2 regions of the Halalkalibacter krulwichiae genome follow, and region 2 is predicted to be linked to the other one. Evidence: riboswitches for the same ligand, from Rfam matches in the RefSeq annotation. Region 2 holds a riboswitch; the other holds the start of a gene.
What was found. A riboswitch is a leader RNA that binds a small molecule or an ion and turns the genes downstream of it on or off. The one in region 2 is predicted to bind cobalamin.

Region 1: it holds a riboswitch for cobalamin, as region 2 does, so the genes downstream of both, BkAM31D_RS09790 (ABC transporter substrate-binding protein) here and BkAM31D_RS24220 ((2Fe-2S) ferredoxin domain-containing protein) in region 2, are expected to answer to the same signal.

Annotation. Positions count from the first base shown of each region.
Region 1 is NZ_CP020814.1:1,953,240-1,960,862, forward strand. It holds gene metE (5-methyltetrahydropteroyltriglutamate--homocysteine S-methyltransferase) at 1-1,604, opposite strand, end outside; cobalamin riboswitch at 1,735-1,917, opposite strand; cobalamin riboswitch at 2,054-2,237, shown strand; gene BkAM31D_RS09790 (ABC transporter substrate-binding protein) at 2,410-3,402, shown strand; gene BkAM31D_RS09795 (FecCD family ABC transporter permease) at 3,365-4,423, shown strand; gene BkAM31D_RS24265 (ATP-binding cassette domain-containing protein) at 4,438-4,590, shown strand; gene BkAM31D_RS09800 (adenosylcobinamide amidohydrolase) at 4,614-5,900, shown strand; gene cbiB (adenosylcobinamide-phosphate synthase CbiB) at 5,900-6,853, shown strand; gene cobD (threonine-phosphate decarboxylase CobD) at 6,840-7,623, shown strand, end outside.
Region 2 is NZ_CP020814.1:1,634,328-1,641,950, forward strand. It holds gene BkAM31D_RS08300 (GTP-binding protein) at 1-1,027, shown strand, start outside; cobalamin riboswitch at 1,253-1,440, shown strand; cobalamin riboswitch at 1,549-1,730, shown strand; partial or broken gene BkAM31D_RS24220 ((2Fe-2S) ferredoxin domain-containing protein) at 1,886-2,268, shown strand; gene cobJ (precorrin-3B C(17)-methyltransferase) at 2,297-3,943, shown strand; gene BkAM31D_RS08315 (sirohydrochlorin chelatase) at 3,965-4,843, shown strand; gene cobK (precorrin-6A reductase) at 4,840-5,631, shown strand; gene BkAM31D_RS08325 (precorrin-8X methylmutase) at 5,634-6,281, shown strand; gene BkAM31D_RS08330 (cobalt-precorrin-5B (C(1))-methyltransferase) at 6,284-7,423, shown strand; gene BkAM31D_RS08335 (bifunctional cobalt-precorrin-7 (C(5))-methyltransferase/cobalt-precorrin-6B (C(15))-methyltransferase) at 7,386-7,623, shown strand, end outside.

The DNA of each region.
Region 1 (7,623 bases), 320 kb from region 2:
TCATTGACTGTCATCGGTTCAACAAATAGCACATTTCCGAAAATAATCGGTGGCTTTACACAACGCGAACCATATGATTGAACCCAACCGTTTTTTGAAAAAGCAAAACCAGCTAGTTTCTCACCAAAAAATTCTACCATATCATTTCGTTCAAACTCTCCATGAACAAAGACATCTAATCCAATTTTTTCTTGAATCTCAATCCATTTTTTAATTTCGGCTTTAATAAGTGCATCGTAAGCTTCATTTGAAAGTTCATTTCTTCTCCACCTTGCGCGAGCTTGGCGAATTTCACTTGTCTGTGGAAAACTTCCAATTGTAGTTGTTGGGAGTAAAGGCAACTTCCATTTCTTCTTCTGTAGTTTATGACGTTCATTAAAAGTTGCTGCCCGTTCTGTCGCTAATGGGTTTCTTTCAACCTTTTTTCGCCAATTTGAGTTTGTTAGTTCTGTAAAAGATTGAGTATGGGCTTGAATGGCACGTAGGTGTTCCGCACTAGGGACAGTGATCGCCTTTTTTAACATATTTATTTCTTCCAATTTCTCATGACTAAATGCTAGTGCATTTTTTAAAGTACGATCAAGTGTAGTTTCATGAGTCAAGCTTACAGGAACATGCAGCAAACTTGATGAAGGTTGAATCAGTAATCGTTCTACATCGACAAAAGTACTCAATTCCTTGATAAAGGTTAGTTTTTCTTCTAGATTACTTTTCCAAATGTTGCGACCATCAATAATACCAGCAGCAAGGATTTTGTCTTTTGGGAACCCGTGTTTGGTAATAGCGGCGAAGTTCGTTTCAAAACCAGCGACAAAATCCAATCCAATTCCTTTAACAGGTAAGTTCACTACTGCATCGTAATGTGTCACCGCTTCAAAATACGTTTGAACGATAATGTCTAAATCAGGAACTTGATCAGTTATGAAGTGATAGACAGAGGTAAATAAACTCATTTCCTCTTCACTGATATCTGTTACTAAGCTTGGTTCATCGATTTGTACGAATGTAGCTCCTGCTTCTTTAAGTTCTTGCAATAATTGAATATAAACCGAAGCCAATTGATTTAACCGATCAGCAAACTCGGATTGGTCAAAACCTTTAGATAATTTTAAAAATGTGAAAGGACCAAGGATCACAGGTTTACCTATTACATTTAGCTCAGTTTTAGCCTCTAAAAATGCTTGTAGTGGTTTATTTTCAACAAGTTTTGGTGTTAAACCTTTTAGCTCTGGAACAATGTAATGATAGTTTGTGTCAAACCATTTAGTCATCTCGCAAGCATGAGCATTATCCGTTCCTCGTGCCATGGCAAAATATGTAGATAAAGGTACTTTACCCCCTTGGTATTGAAAACGGTCTGGTACTAAACCAAACATTACTGCTGTATCAAGAACATGATCGTAAAGTGAAAAGTCTCCGACAGGGATATAATCAAGATTTCTTTCGATTTGATTATTTAGATATTGTAAACGGTAGCTCTTCATGACTTTTTCAAACGACGCTTCTGTTATTTTTCCTTTCCAAAAGGCCTCAAGAGTTTTTTTCCATTCTCTTTTTTCGCCTATTCTTGGGTATCCTAGATTGCTGCTAGTTAGTGAATTCATTGTTTGACTCCTCCAAAAGTGTATTATGGGCATGAAAAAATGGATATCATTACCAATAAAATAGGGTAAACGATATCCATAGAATGTCTAAGATACTGTTAACACCTCCCTATCTCCCGTAGGTAAAAAATCAGTGTTGTTGAAGCAGGCAGGTCTCCTGGCTTTAGGATCAACATTTTCGTGGCCTTCCCGGTTTGACCAGTGACTTTATCACGAAAACTCCTCTATTACAGTGGCGGGACCGCTCCGGATTTAAACCGGATTCCCTTTTAAACTTTGAAAATTTCAAAGTACCTGCTCCCAACATATGAAATTGTTTCTCACTTTAGCTTAGAAATAGGACGGTTGTCAACCCTTTTAATTTTATTATTCAGAATTTATTTAGTCGGAAAGAATAAAAAAGTGTCATAATTCCGGTTTTCATGTATACTAAAGATACTTATCAAAATCTCATATGAACTAGTATAGGTCATCCAGTGTTTTGGATGATAATAGGGAAGTTGGTGTAATTCCAACACGGTCCCGCCACTGTAAATGCGGATACACTTCGAACACCACTGTCGAATAGATGGGAAGGTGAAGTGAATGATGAAGCGCATGAGTCAGGAGACCTGCCTATACGTTGGTGTGAAACCTTCGAGGAAAAGGGGAAGCAATAGATTTTCATATCTTGCTATGATGTTAGGATATGCATTCTTTTGTTTTTTTGAGCCCTTTAGGGGCTCTTTTTTTTGATGTTGTTGGCTTTTAGTTTTCCGGTTTCAAAGAGAGAGATAAGAAAAAGATTAAAAGGGGTAGAAGAAGTATGAAGCAAGTAAAATTAGTGTTATTGGCATTGTTTCTTGCATGTTTTGTTGCAGCATGTGGTCAAGACCAAGCTCTAGAAACAGAGCATAGTGCTGACACGACAGATGAGGTAACAGTACCGGCAGAAGAGCAAGATTTAGAGGGTATTTATCCGATAACAGTAACGGATGCATTAGGAGACGAAGTGACAATTGAGTCACAACCACAGCGAATTGTCTCACTAGTGCCTAGTGTAACGGAGACGGTTTTTGCTGTCGGAGCAGGAGAAAAAGTAGTAGGACGTTCGGATTGGGATAATTATCCTGAGGAAGTTTTAGAGATTGAATCAATCGGTGGAATGGAATTTGATGTTGAAAAAATTATCTCATTATCACCTGATGTAGTGTTAGCGCATGAATCTGGCGTTGGATCTGGTGAGGAAGGCTTAAATCAAATCCGTAATGCCAATATTCCAGTTGTTGTCGTTCCAAATTCGAATTCGCTAGCTGATGTATACGAGGCAATTGAATTTATTGGGGCCGTAACAGGTTATCAGGATGAATCGAGTACGATTGTTTCAGAAATGCAAACAGCATTTGCAGCAATTGAAGACAAAGCAAGCGCGATTTCAGAAGATGAGCGTAAAAGAGTGTGGGTAGAAATTGGACCTGCTCCAGAGATTTACACTACGGGTAGTGGTACTTTCATGGATGAAATGTTGAGTTTGATTAATGCTGTGAATGTAGCTGGTGACGAGGAAGGATGGCCAATGTTCACAGAAGAAGAAGCTGTGGCTTTTAATCCAGATGTTATCTTACTTACATATGGCCATTATTTTGAAAATGCAACAGAGTCAGTTTTAAGTCGTGCGGCTTGGGCTGATATTCCAGCTGTAGCAAATAACGAAATTTATGAGGTGGTTTCAGATGAAGTGGAAAGACCTGGACCACGGTTAACAAAGGGAGTAGAGCAGATTGCAAAAGCAGTTTATCCAGAGGTATTTGGCGAATAATATAAAATTTGCATATGTTATAGTCATTCTGTTTTGCTTTTTTGCTTTAACAATAAGTATTGGAAAGGGAAGTGTTGAGCTTCCCTTTCTAACTGTTTTGCAAATACTGGCAACAGAAATTTTCCGGTTGCCGCTATTAGTAGAACTAGACCCAATGCACATTAATATCGTCATGGAGATTCGACTTCCACGCGTTTTACTTGCGATGTTTGTTGGGGCTTGTTTAGCATTAGCTGGTGCAGCCTTTCAAGGTTTTTTAAAAAATCCACTTGCAGATCCCTATACGCTTGGGGTGTCTTCAGGTTCAGCTGTTGGAGCGGTTGCTGTTATATTTTTTGGTATTAGTATTCCAATCCTTGGCAGATTTACATTGCCTTTTATTAGCATTCTTGCTGGTTTTGCTACTCTTTTTCTCGTTATCTCATTTGCAAGACTAGTTCAACGTTCCATGGCAGCAGAAACAATTATTTTAGCAGGAATTATATTCAGCTCTTTCTTGGGATCTTTTATCTCACTTATGATTGCTCTAACTGGTGAAGAATTAAGGCAAATTATCTCCTGGCTTATGGGGAGTGTTGCAATGAGAGGTTGGTCATACGTGTGGATGATTATCCCTTGTTTGCTAATTGGAACGTTGTTATTGCTATTTAATCGGCAAGAATTAAATGCACTTGCTTTTGGAGAAGAGACGGCAAGGCAGCTTGGTGTTAATATTGCCGTTCGAAAAATCATGATTTTAGTTGGTGCAACAATAGTAACAGGTGGTGCGGTTGCGGTCTCTGGTACGATTGGATTTGTCGGTCTTGTCATTCCTCATTTAACTCGATTGCTATGGGGAGCCGATCACCGTCACCTGTTGCCATTATCGATGTTTATAGGAGCAGGTTTTTTAGCGTTAACCGACCTTGTAGCTAGAACCATTATTTCTCCAACTGAACTGCCAATTGGTGTTATTACAGCAATCATTGGAGCGCCTGTGTTTGCACTGCTACTCTTAAAGCAAAGAAGAAGAGAAGAATGAAAGGAGGGGATAATATGATTCATTGTCAAAACATTACGATCCAGTATGGTTCAGTTAAAGTTATAGATGACATTGATTTTAAAGTGAATAAAGGCGAAGTATTTGGCATTATTGGACCTAATGGGAGTGGGAAGACAAGTTTACTGAAAGCAATTGGTGGGGCCTAGCACCTACCAATGGTGAAATTGTCATCGATAATAGAAGTTTATCTTCTTATCGTTCCAAAGAATTGGCTAGAAAAGTTGCGGTGTTGCCGCAACAATCTGAAACAGCTTTTTCTTATTCCGTCTGGGATGTAGTGGCATTGGGAAGGTATCCCTACCTAAAAGGCTGGTTGCAAGGAGTTACCAAAAAAGATAATGAAGTGATTACTCAGGCTATGCAACAAACAAATACATATCAGTTCAAAGATAAATCCATGCAACAATTAAGTGGAGGAGAGCGACAGCGAGTGTTAGTAGCGAGGGCGCTTGCTCAAGAACCTGATATTCTTTTATTAGATGAACCAACAAATCATTTAGATATTTCACATCAAATGAGTTTGTTAAATTCCCTACAGCAGTGGTCACGTGAAAGAGGACTAACTGTCATTGCCGTTTTGCACGATTTGAATATGGCAAGCCTTTATTGTGATCGGGTTCTTTTGTTAGATAAAGGGAAGGCTGTTGCACTTGGGACGCCGGTTCATGTAATGGAGGAAAAGCAGTTGGGAAATGTCTATGAAACGACACTTGAAAGAAAAGAACATCCCGCCGTTCCGAGTCCACTAATTACATTTATCCCTGAGAAAGTACTTGATTCAGCTGCCTTAAACACTCTACAGATTGAGAGATCGAAAGAGTGGATAAAAATAGAAAGTACGCAAAAATGGAAGACGTTGTCCTCCTCTGTTATCGGTGCTGGATTTCGTTGGCACAATCAATTTGTGAATCGACACGTCAACAAAAATTATCACTTTGACAATGTTGAACTTGAGTATGCCGAGTATTTGCAAAGAAATGGACTAGACCCGAAGGATACTTTAGGGATGATGACGGCAGCGATGCTAGATGATGCATCCATTGTTGTATCAAAAGGCGAACCTGCCGTTATGGCAATTATTAGTGCTGGAGCTTCCAATGCAGTTGATGCTTCCGTAGCCTATCAGCAGGCAGATTGGAAACCTTCTATTGGTACGATAAATATTTGGATTTTCATTGAGGGAGTCTTACCTGAAGCGGCGTATATCCAAGCGACGATGACAGTTACGGAAGCGAAAGCAAAGGCATTAAATGATGAACAGATTTTAGACCCTGTTAGTCAAACAATTGCAACGGGAACATCAACTGATAGTGTTTTGATTGCAGCTTCTCAGTCTGGACCTAGCTATCCTTATGCAGGCACGATTACGTCACTTGGAAAGGAAATAGCTAGATTAGTCTATCAAGGAACAAGAGAAGCGCTTGAACGAAATAAAAGAAGGAGAAAGCTAACATGATGGCTCATCTTATCGCAATCCTTTTAGCTGTTATAATTGATCGAATTGTTGGAGATCCCCGCTCACTCCCTCACCCCGTTGTCGGGATTGGAAAACTCATAACTGTATGTGATCGTTATTTAAATAAAGGGGAAGCAAAAAGAGCTAAAGGCTTATTGATGCTTATTTTCATTTGTACTTTCGTTTTTCTTGTAACCATTTGTATTGTTTTACTTTCTTATAGGATCCATTTGTATATTGGAATTGCTGTTGAAGCTTGGATTATTTCTACTACTATTGCGGCAAGAGGATTAATGCAAGCAGCTGAGGAGGTAGCTGTTCCCTTAAGGAAAGGGAACTTCAGTGAATCTAGAAAAAAACTGTCCTATATAGTTGGGCGAGATACAGAAACATTAAATGAAGAAGAGATTACCCGAGCGACGGTTGAAACAGTGGCTGAAAATACGAGTGATGGAGTAACAGCTCCATTGTTCTTTGCCTTAATTGGTGGGGCGCCGCTTGCGATGCTCTATCGTGCAGTAAATACTTGTGATTCAATGGTCGGTTATAAAAATAATACATACAAGGAATTTGGTTGGGCTTCAGCGAAATTCGATGATTTACTAAATTGGGTTCCTAGTAGATTAACAGCTGCTGTGATGATTCTTTCGATTAGGGCAATGGGTGACCGAACAAAGCAGCAATGTTGGGAAATTGTAAGAAGAGATGCAAGAAAACATCCAAGCCCTAATAGTGGTTGGACTGAGGCAGCTATGGCGGCTTTAATGGCAGTTCAATTAGGTGGAGTTAATACATATAAAGGTGTTGTTTCCAATAGAGCAAAAATGGGAAACGATGAGCGAGCTTTAAAGGTGAACGATATAGAGGTGGCAAATAAAATCATGCTGAAAACTGTTAATCAATTCACATTGTTCATTTTGCTTGTAGGAGGGGCTATTTATGCTATTACCTAATCACGGAGCTAATCCGGAAATATTATTAGAAAAGCTCGGAAAGAGAAGACCAAAACAAATATATGATTTTAGTGAAAATACAAATCCATTTGGTCCCCCTGAGTTCTTGAAAAATATATCTATGGATGAATTGCTAACAACAATGACTCATTATCCGGATCCAGAAGTTAGTCTGCTATCTAGTAGACTAGCAGCAAAGAATGGCGTTTCGATTAGTCAAGTTCTTGTCGGAAATGGTGCTGCTGAGCTGATCTTTCTGCTAGCTAATATGTTACAGGGGAAACGAGTCGGGATTGTTGAGCCTGCATTTTCAGAGTATCGAGATGCTTGTTCAGCGTTCAACTGTCAAATTACATCAGTCGTTTTATCGCCTCCATGGCAGCTTGATTTAAATAAAGTAAAAGCTGTTTTGCCTGAGGTTGATGCTCTATTTTTATGTAGTCCGAATAATCCCACAGGTGTTCGTTTTCGCCGAGAAGATCTAGTCGATTTAATAAGGGAAGCTGAAAAGAATCAAACGTATATTGTGTTAGATGAAGCTTTTTATGACTTTTGCGAATTAGAAGAGGGATTAGAACAATTAGTCCATCAGTATTCAGTCATCATTTTGCTTCGCTCTCTAACAAAAATGTTTGCTGTTGCAGGTGTAAGACTTGGCTATGTTCTTGCCAATCCTTTTGTAATCGAAGCCTTAAAGAAAAGGCAGCCTCCATGGAGCGTGAATGGGATTGCGCAACAAATTGGAATAAGATTATTAGAGGAAAAAGCAT
Region 2 (7,623 bases):
TAGAACTGAAGAGAAACTAGTGGAAATGTCTAACGGATGTATTTGCTGCACGCTTCGAGAAGACTTATTACTAGAAGTCGAAAAATTAGCTCTAGCAGGGAATATTGATTATATTGTGATCGAGTCAACAGGGATCAGTGAACCAACACCAGTTGCGCAGACATTTTCCTACATAGATGAGCAATTAAATATAGATTTAACTAAATTTTGCCGTTTGGATACGATGGTGACTGTTGTCGATGCTAATCGTTTTTGGCAAGACTTTCGTTCTGGAGATAGTTTACTCGATCGAAAGGAATCGTTAGGAGAAGATGATCAACGAGAAATTGCTGACTTGCTAATTGATCAGATAGAGTTTTGCGATGTTCTCATCGTAAATAAATGTGACCTTGTTTCAGAGGAGGAGTTAGTAAAACTCGAACAAGTATTAAGAACATTGCAACCAAAAGCAAAGGTAATTCGCTCTATTCATGCAGATATAGATCCTGGTGAAATAATAAATACAAAATTATTTAATTTTGAAGAAGCAAGTAATTCAGCAGGGTGGATTCGGGAATTAACTCAAGGTCATGCTCAGCATACACCTGAAACAGAAGAGTATGGAATTTCCTCTTTTGTGTATATGAGAAGGGAACCATTTCATTCAGTTCGTTTTCATAATTGGATCCATTCTATGCCCAATAATGTCGTTAGGGCAAAAGGGATTGTCTGGTGTGCAACAAGAGGTAATCTAGCGCTGTTAATGTCACAAGCAGGACCTTCCGTAACAATAGAACCGATTTCCTACTGGGTAGCAAGTCTTCCAGCTGCTGAGCAAAGACAGATTATAAAGGAAAACCCTCATCTACTTCAAGATTGGGATGTCGAACATGGTGATAGACATACTAAGTTAGTTTTCATTGGAACAGATCTAGATAGAGACGAAATGACAAAGGAGCTAGATCAATGTTTGTTAACCGACACAGAGTTTACAACTGATTGGAAGATGTTAGAGGATCCCTTTAAGTGGAATTTACAAAAGGCTTAAAAAAGTTGGGGTAGTTTGATTTTGTCTAGATAGAGTATACAATCGAAGAGCAACTACAAGTAAAATTCATATGGATAACATGTAAACGTCTAGGAAAATAGAACAATTACAATTAGCTTTAGTTCAGCGTAAAACCTTATTTAGTACTAGCCCTACTTTTGTGAAAGTAAATATTCTCCAAACTAACTGTTGCTAAATATACAAAATCATAGTTTAATAGACATTATATGACAAAATATTAAAAGTGCCATAAGTAATCAACTGTGGATAATAGGGAAATCAGTTAAAATCTGATGCAGCCCCCGCTACTGTAAGTGTCGATGAACATGTAAAACCACTAGATTTTTTCTAGGAAGGGACATAAGTAAGTTTGAGACACAAGCCAGGAGACCTGCTTTTAATATATGAATCCAATCTTCGGAGGGAAGGTTTGGGGTGAGCATCTAGAAATCTAGTTGAGTAGATTTCTAATTTGATCATGCCTATACCCTTAACTTCAAGATGGAGTTAAGGTTTTTTTATTATCGTCATGAAACAAGGTGCGTAACGACTCGTTATGCTTAAAAGGGAAGAACGGTGCAAATCCGTCACGGTCCCGCCACTGTAATGGGGAATTTCATTGTATGAAGTCACTGAGTATTCGGGAAGACACAATGAAATGATGAACCTAAGTCAGGAGACCTGCCTTGTTTTCGTCTTCAATACCTACGGGTCATAGGTAGAGAAGTGTAATAGATGAGCTTACTATTCGTTTGCCGTTTAATGCACCTCTATCTTTGATAGAGGTGTTTTTTGTTTCGTAGTCTAGCGTTACTAATCTAATCTGTTTGGAAAAAATTACTTTGGAGTTGATGAAACATGACAACTTGGAATTTAAAGGGTACCCAAAAGCACGTATTAATTTGTAATGGTTCTAGCTGTATGCGTAAGGAGGGGAAGAAATAACTCTCGCAATTCGTGAAGAGATTGCAACCCTTCAATTAGATCATGAAATTCACACATCACGAACTCGTTGTAATGGGCGTTGTAAGGATGCTTGTGTCGTCATTGTATATCCAGAAGGCAAGTGGTATTCGGCAACGTCTACGGAGGTAGGACGTGACATTATAAAAAATCACGTTGACCCAAGCATTCACTTACATGACGCATTAATATATGACTTCGTAGATGATGAACTGAATGCAGTCAATGAGTCAAGCAGAATTGAAGGAATTATGAAAAAGGAAAAAACAAACGTTTAGTTTTCTAACATGGAAGGAGGCTAGTAAGATGCTTGGGAAAATACTTGTCATAGGCTTTGGTCCTGGAAGTTTTGATCATATGACAAACAGGGCACAAACGGCAATACAAGAAAGTGAATGCATCATTGGGTATAAAACGTACGTTGACTTGATTCAAGATTTACTGACGGATCAAGAAATTATTAGTACAGGAATGTCTGAGGAAGTCAGCCGTGCTCAAGCAGCGGTAAAACTTGCAGAACAAGGAAAAACCGTAGCTGTCATTTCAAGTGGAGATGCTGGAGTGTACGGAATGGCAGGACTAGTTTATGAGGTTTTAATCGAAAAAGGGTGGACAGAGAATACAGGAGTGAGCGTTGAGGTGATTCCAGGTGTTTCTGCAAGCAACTCCTGCGCTTCTTTACTAGGAGCACCGATCATGCATGATGCGTGTACGATTAGTTTAAGCGACCATTTGACACCTTGGTCTCTTATTGAAAAGCGAATTGATGCAGCGGCACAAGCTGACTTTGTCATTAGCTTATATAATCCGAAAAGCGGTAGAAGAACGAGACAAATCCAAGAGGCTCAGAAGATTTTACTTGAATATCGTTCACCGCAAACGCCAGTAGGCTTAGTGAAAAGTGCTTACCGAGATCGTCAACAGATTGTTATAACGGATCTTGAAAACATGCTGAATCATGATATCGGCATGCTGACAACTGTCGTAATCGGGAACTCATCTACATTTCTCTATGATAATAAAATGATAACGCCAAGAGGATATCAAAGAAAATATACGTTACATACTGAAAAACAACGATTAAGACCGCACGAGCGGTTACGTCATGAGAACGAGCCTTGGGCGTTACATCAAGGGAAAAAGGAATGGGATACTCAGAAATCAGAAACAGCCGCAACGGTAACAACAGTTCATTCCATTAAAGCTGGCTCACTAGAACTAGCATTAGAGGCGTTAAGTAAAGTGGAAGAGAGTACTTCTACTAGCTATAAAAAAGAAAATAAAACCGTTCACCATCCCGTCGTTTCGGTGTTTGAACTAGCAGTCAGTCCAGGAATTGTTAATAAGCAATTTACACCTAAACAAATGCTCACGTTAGCTGAAGTGGTCGGAAATGAAGGGGAAATGGAGTATACCCCTCATCATCAGATACATTTGCGAATACCAACGGCAAATCCTAATGACATTACAGAAAAATTAGAAGAGGCAGGCTTTATTCTTGAACCTTTAGGAGATGTCTTTCAATTAAAAGCTTGTGATTTTTGTGAAGGGGAGAAAAAAGATTCAATCCCACATGCAGAAGAGTTGCATCAAAAATTAAGTGGCGTTCCTCTTCCGAAAGAGTTAAAGGTTGGATTTAACGGTTGTGGCATGGCTTGTTACGGTGCCGTTAATGATGATATTGGTATTATTTTTCGTAAAGGGAAATTTGATTTGTTTTTAGGGGCAAAAACCGTTGGTCGAACAGCCCATGCCGGTCAGCCTGTTGCAGAAGGAATTGAGCCTGACAAAATTGTTGAAGTTGTTGAAACCATCATTCAGGAGTACAAAGAAAAAGGTCATCCAAACGAACGCTTCTTTAAATATTTCAAACGTGTAGGGACCATTCAAGGCTATACATACCAAGATATGACACCAAAGATTGAGATTGAACCAGCTCCGTGTGGAGACTAAATAAATATGGGGGAAATGAACATGAAAGCTATTTTACTTGTTGGACACGGTAGTAGAGATCCTGAAGGAAATGAACAAGTCAGACAAATGATTGAAGAATTAACTAGTCAACTAGATTCTACTTTACTAGTTGAAACGTGTTTTTTAGAATTCGAGAAGCCAACGATTGAACAAGGAATTCAAGCTTGTGTCGAAAAGGGAGCAGCAAGTGTTTACGTCATTCCACTTATGCTACTCGCAGCGGGACACTCTAAAATTCATATACCTGTAGCGATTGATGAAGCGAAAAAGAAATATCCTCAAGTCAAATTTACGTATGGCAGACCATTTGGTATTCATGAAGAAGCTATTGAAATTTGTAAAAGTCGTTTAGAGGAAGTTGGGGAAAATCTAGCTGAACCAAAAGAGGACACAGCAGTACTTTTATTAGGACGCGGTGGTAGTGATCCGGATGCAAACAGTGACCTTTATAAGATTAATCGCCTCCTCTGGGAAAAAACGAATTACAAATTAGTCGAACCTGCATTTATGGGAGTAACCGATCCACTCATTAAAGAAGGAGTAGAGCGCTGTATTAAGCTTGGAGCTAAGAAAATAGTAGTTTTGCCGTATTTTTTATTTACCGGAATTTTAATAAAGCGATTAGAAGGCTTAATGAGTGACTTTGAACGTGAATACCCAGGTGTGCAATTTAAGCTAGCAGGCTACTTCGGGTTTCATACGCGTTTAAAAACCATTATTAAAGACCGTATTGAAGAAGCGCTACAAGGTGATGTCAAAATGAATTGTGATACTTGTCAATATCGAATTGCTGCAATGGAACATATCGATCACCATCATCATCATGACCACGATCACGCTCATCACCATCATCACGAGCATGAGGCTCAGAAACTATGATTCTATTTTTAGCTGGAACAAGTGACGCTAGACAACTAGCGATTACGCTCTCCGATGCCGGACACAAGCTTTTAACAACAGTTGTAACAGATAACGCTTCGATTGAATTGCGTAAAGCGGGGCTTGATGTCTTAGTAGGGCGGTTAACGAGTGAAGATTTTACACAATTGATACAAGAGCAAGGCTTTCAAGCTGTAGTAGATGCAAGTCACCCTTTTGCAGAAGAAGCTAGTGTAAATGCTTTAACTGCAGCAAAAGAAGCAGGTGTGCCTTATATACGTTATGAGAGAGAATCACAATCTCATGAACAAAAAGGCGTTACGATGGTTGAATCCTACAAAGAAGCAGCTGAACGAGCTTTTGAGAAAAAAGGCGTGATCCTACTTACTACAGGAAGCAAAACCCTTCAAGTTTTTGCAGAGAAGCTTCTGAATCAACCTGATATCCGAGTCGTTGCTAGGATGCTTCCGAGAAAAGATAACATGGAAAAATGTGAACAGTTAGGATTTTCACAAAAAGACATAGTCGCGATACAAGGGCCATTTACAAAAGAGTTCAACTATGCTCTTTATCGTCAGTACAGTGTGACAACGATGGTTACGAAAGAAAGTGGCAAAGTTGGCTCAGTAGATGAAAAGATAGAGGCAGCGAGTGAATTAGGCATAGAGACAATCATCATTAAGAGACCAAAAATTCAATATGAAAATAAGTTTTCTAACTTCTCTGATGTATTGAAATTTGTTAACGAAAAATTACGAAAAGAAGCGAAAGCGACTGGAGGCTATTAAACATGGATTTTTTAACAGATTTTAAACCTTTAACGGTTCAACCCCAAGAGATCGAGGGAATGAGTTTTCAAATGATTGACGAAGAATTTGGAGAGCATTCCTTTACAGATGACCAGTATAAAGTCGTGCAACGAGTCGTCCATGCATCGGCGGATTTTGAATTAGGACATAGTATGTTGATTCATGAAAAAGCGATTAAAGCAGGAATTGAAGCGATACGAAATGGTGAAAAAGTGTATGCAGACGTACAAATGATTGTAAGTGGTGTTAGTAAAGGGAGAATTGAAAAGCATGGTGGAAGTGTAAATGTGTATATTTCCGACCCGGATGTGATGGAAGAAGCAAAACGATTAAACACAACCCGAGCGATTATATCTGTGAGAAAAGCGATTCAGCAGTTCGAAGGTGGAATTTTTGCGATTGGAAATGCACCAACTGCTTTGCTTGAGTTAATTCGGTTAATTAAAGAAGGTTATGCTAAGCCAAGTTTAGTAATCGGTTTGCCAGTAGGATTTGTGTCGGCACCTGAGTCAAAGGAAGAATTAGCAAAGCTAGATGTACCGTTTATTACAAATGTCGGTAGAAAAGGCGGTAGTACGGTTACGGTTGCGGCATTAAATGCAATATCTCTTTTAGCTGAAAAGGCATAAAAATGGAAGCGAAAGCTAAAAAAAAGGATAAAAAAGAGATGCGCTCGGGTTATACGACGGGCGCTTGTGCAACGGCTACAACGAAAGCAGCACTAACCGCTCTTATTACACAAGAAAAACAATTAGAGGCAACGATCTATTTACCTGTTGGAAAGTTCGCGACCTTTGAGATGGAAAACTGTGATTTGGGTTCAGAATATGCCGTAGCTGGAACGATTAAAGATGCGGGTGATGACCCAGATGCTACACATGGTGCGTTGATCATTGCAAGAGTAAGTTGGTCATCAGAACCCGGAATTCACTTAGATGGTGGGGTTGGTGTTGGTCGAGTTACAAAGGAGGGTCTCCCTGTGCCAGTCGGACAAGCTGCCATTAATCCTGTTCCTAGAAAAATGATCTGTGAAACAGCGGAAGAAGTGCTTCACTCTTTTGGGATTAAAAGAGGAATTTCGATTGTCATTTCGGTTCCAGACGGTGAAAAGATGGCTGAAAAAACGTTAAATAAACGTCTCGGCATTATTGGCGGTATTTCGATCCTAGGCACAAGAGGTACAGTGATCCCTTTTTCTAGTTCAGCTTATATGGCTAGTATTGTTCAAGCGATTAGTGTTGCACGGGCAAGTGGCTGTCGTCATGTTGTCATATCGACTGGTGGACGTAGTGAAAAATTTGGCATTCAGCAATACCCGGAGCTTCCTGAAGAAGCTTTTATTGAGATGGGAGATTTTGTTGGTTTTACCTTAAAGCAATGCAAGAAACAAGGAATCGAAAAAGTATCTCTTGTTGGCATGATGGGGAAGTTTTCAAAAGTAGCACAAGGTGTGATGATGGTTCATTCTAAAAGTGCACCTGTTGATTTTACCTTTTTAAAAAATGTTGCACGTGAAGCTGGTGTAACAGATCAACCATTACTTGAAACAGTGTTAGGGGCTAATACTGCTTCGCAAGTTGGTGATTTAATGCTGGAACATGGGTATAAAAAATTCTTCACCATTCTTTGCGACTATTGTTGTGCAGCGGGATTAAAGGAAGTGGGCGGAGGAATGTCGATTGAAACAACTTTGTATTCGATGAAGGGTGTGTTTCTAGGAAAGGCAGGGAAAGATGACAGAACAAAAAATGAAAATCATTGGAATTGGTGATGATGGAAAACGAAGCCTATTACCAATCTATGAAAAGTGGATTTATGAGAGCGAGATTTTAGTAGGTGGAGAAAGACAACTGGCTTTCTTTTCTGATTATTCAGGAGAAAAAAGAGTATTAAAGGGTGGATTAACCGATCTAGTCAATGGTTTAAGTAAGGAAACGAAAAAAATAGTCATCTTGGCGTCAGGAGACCCTT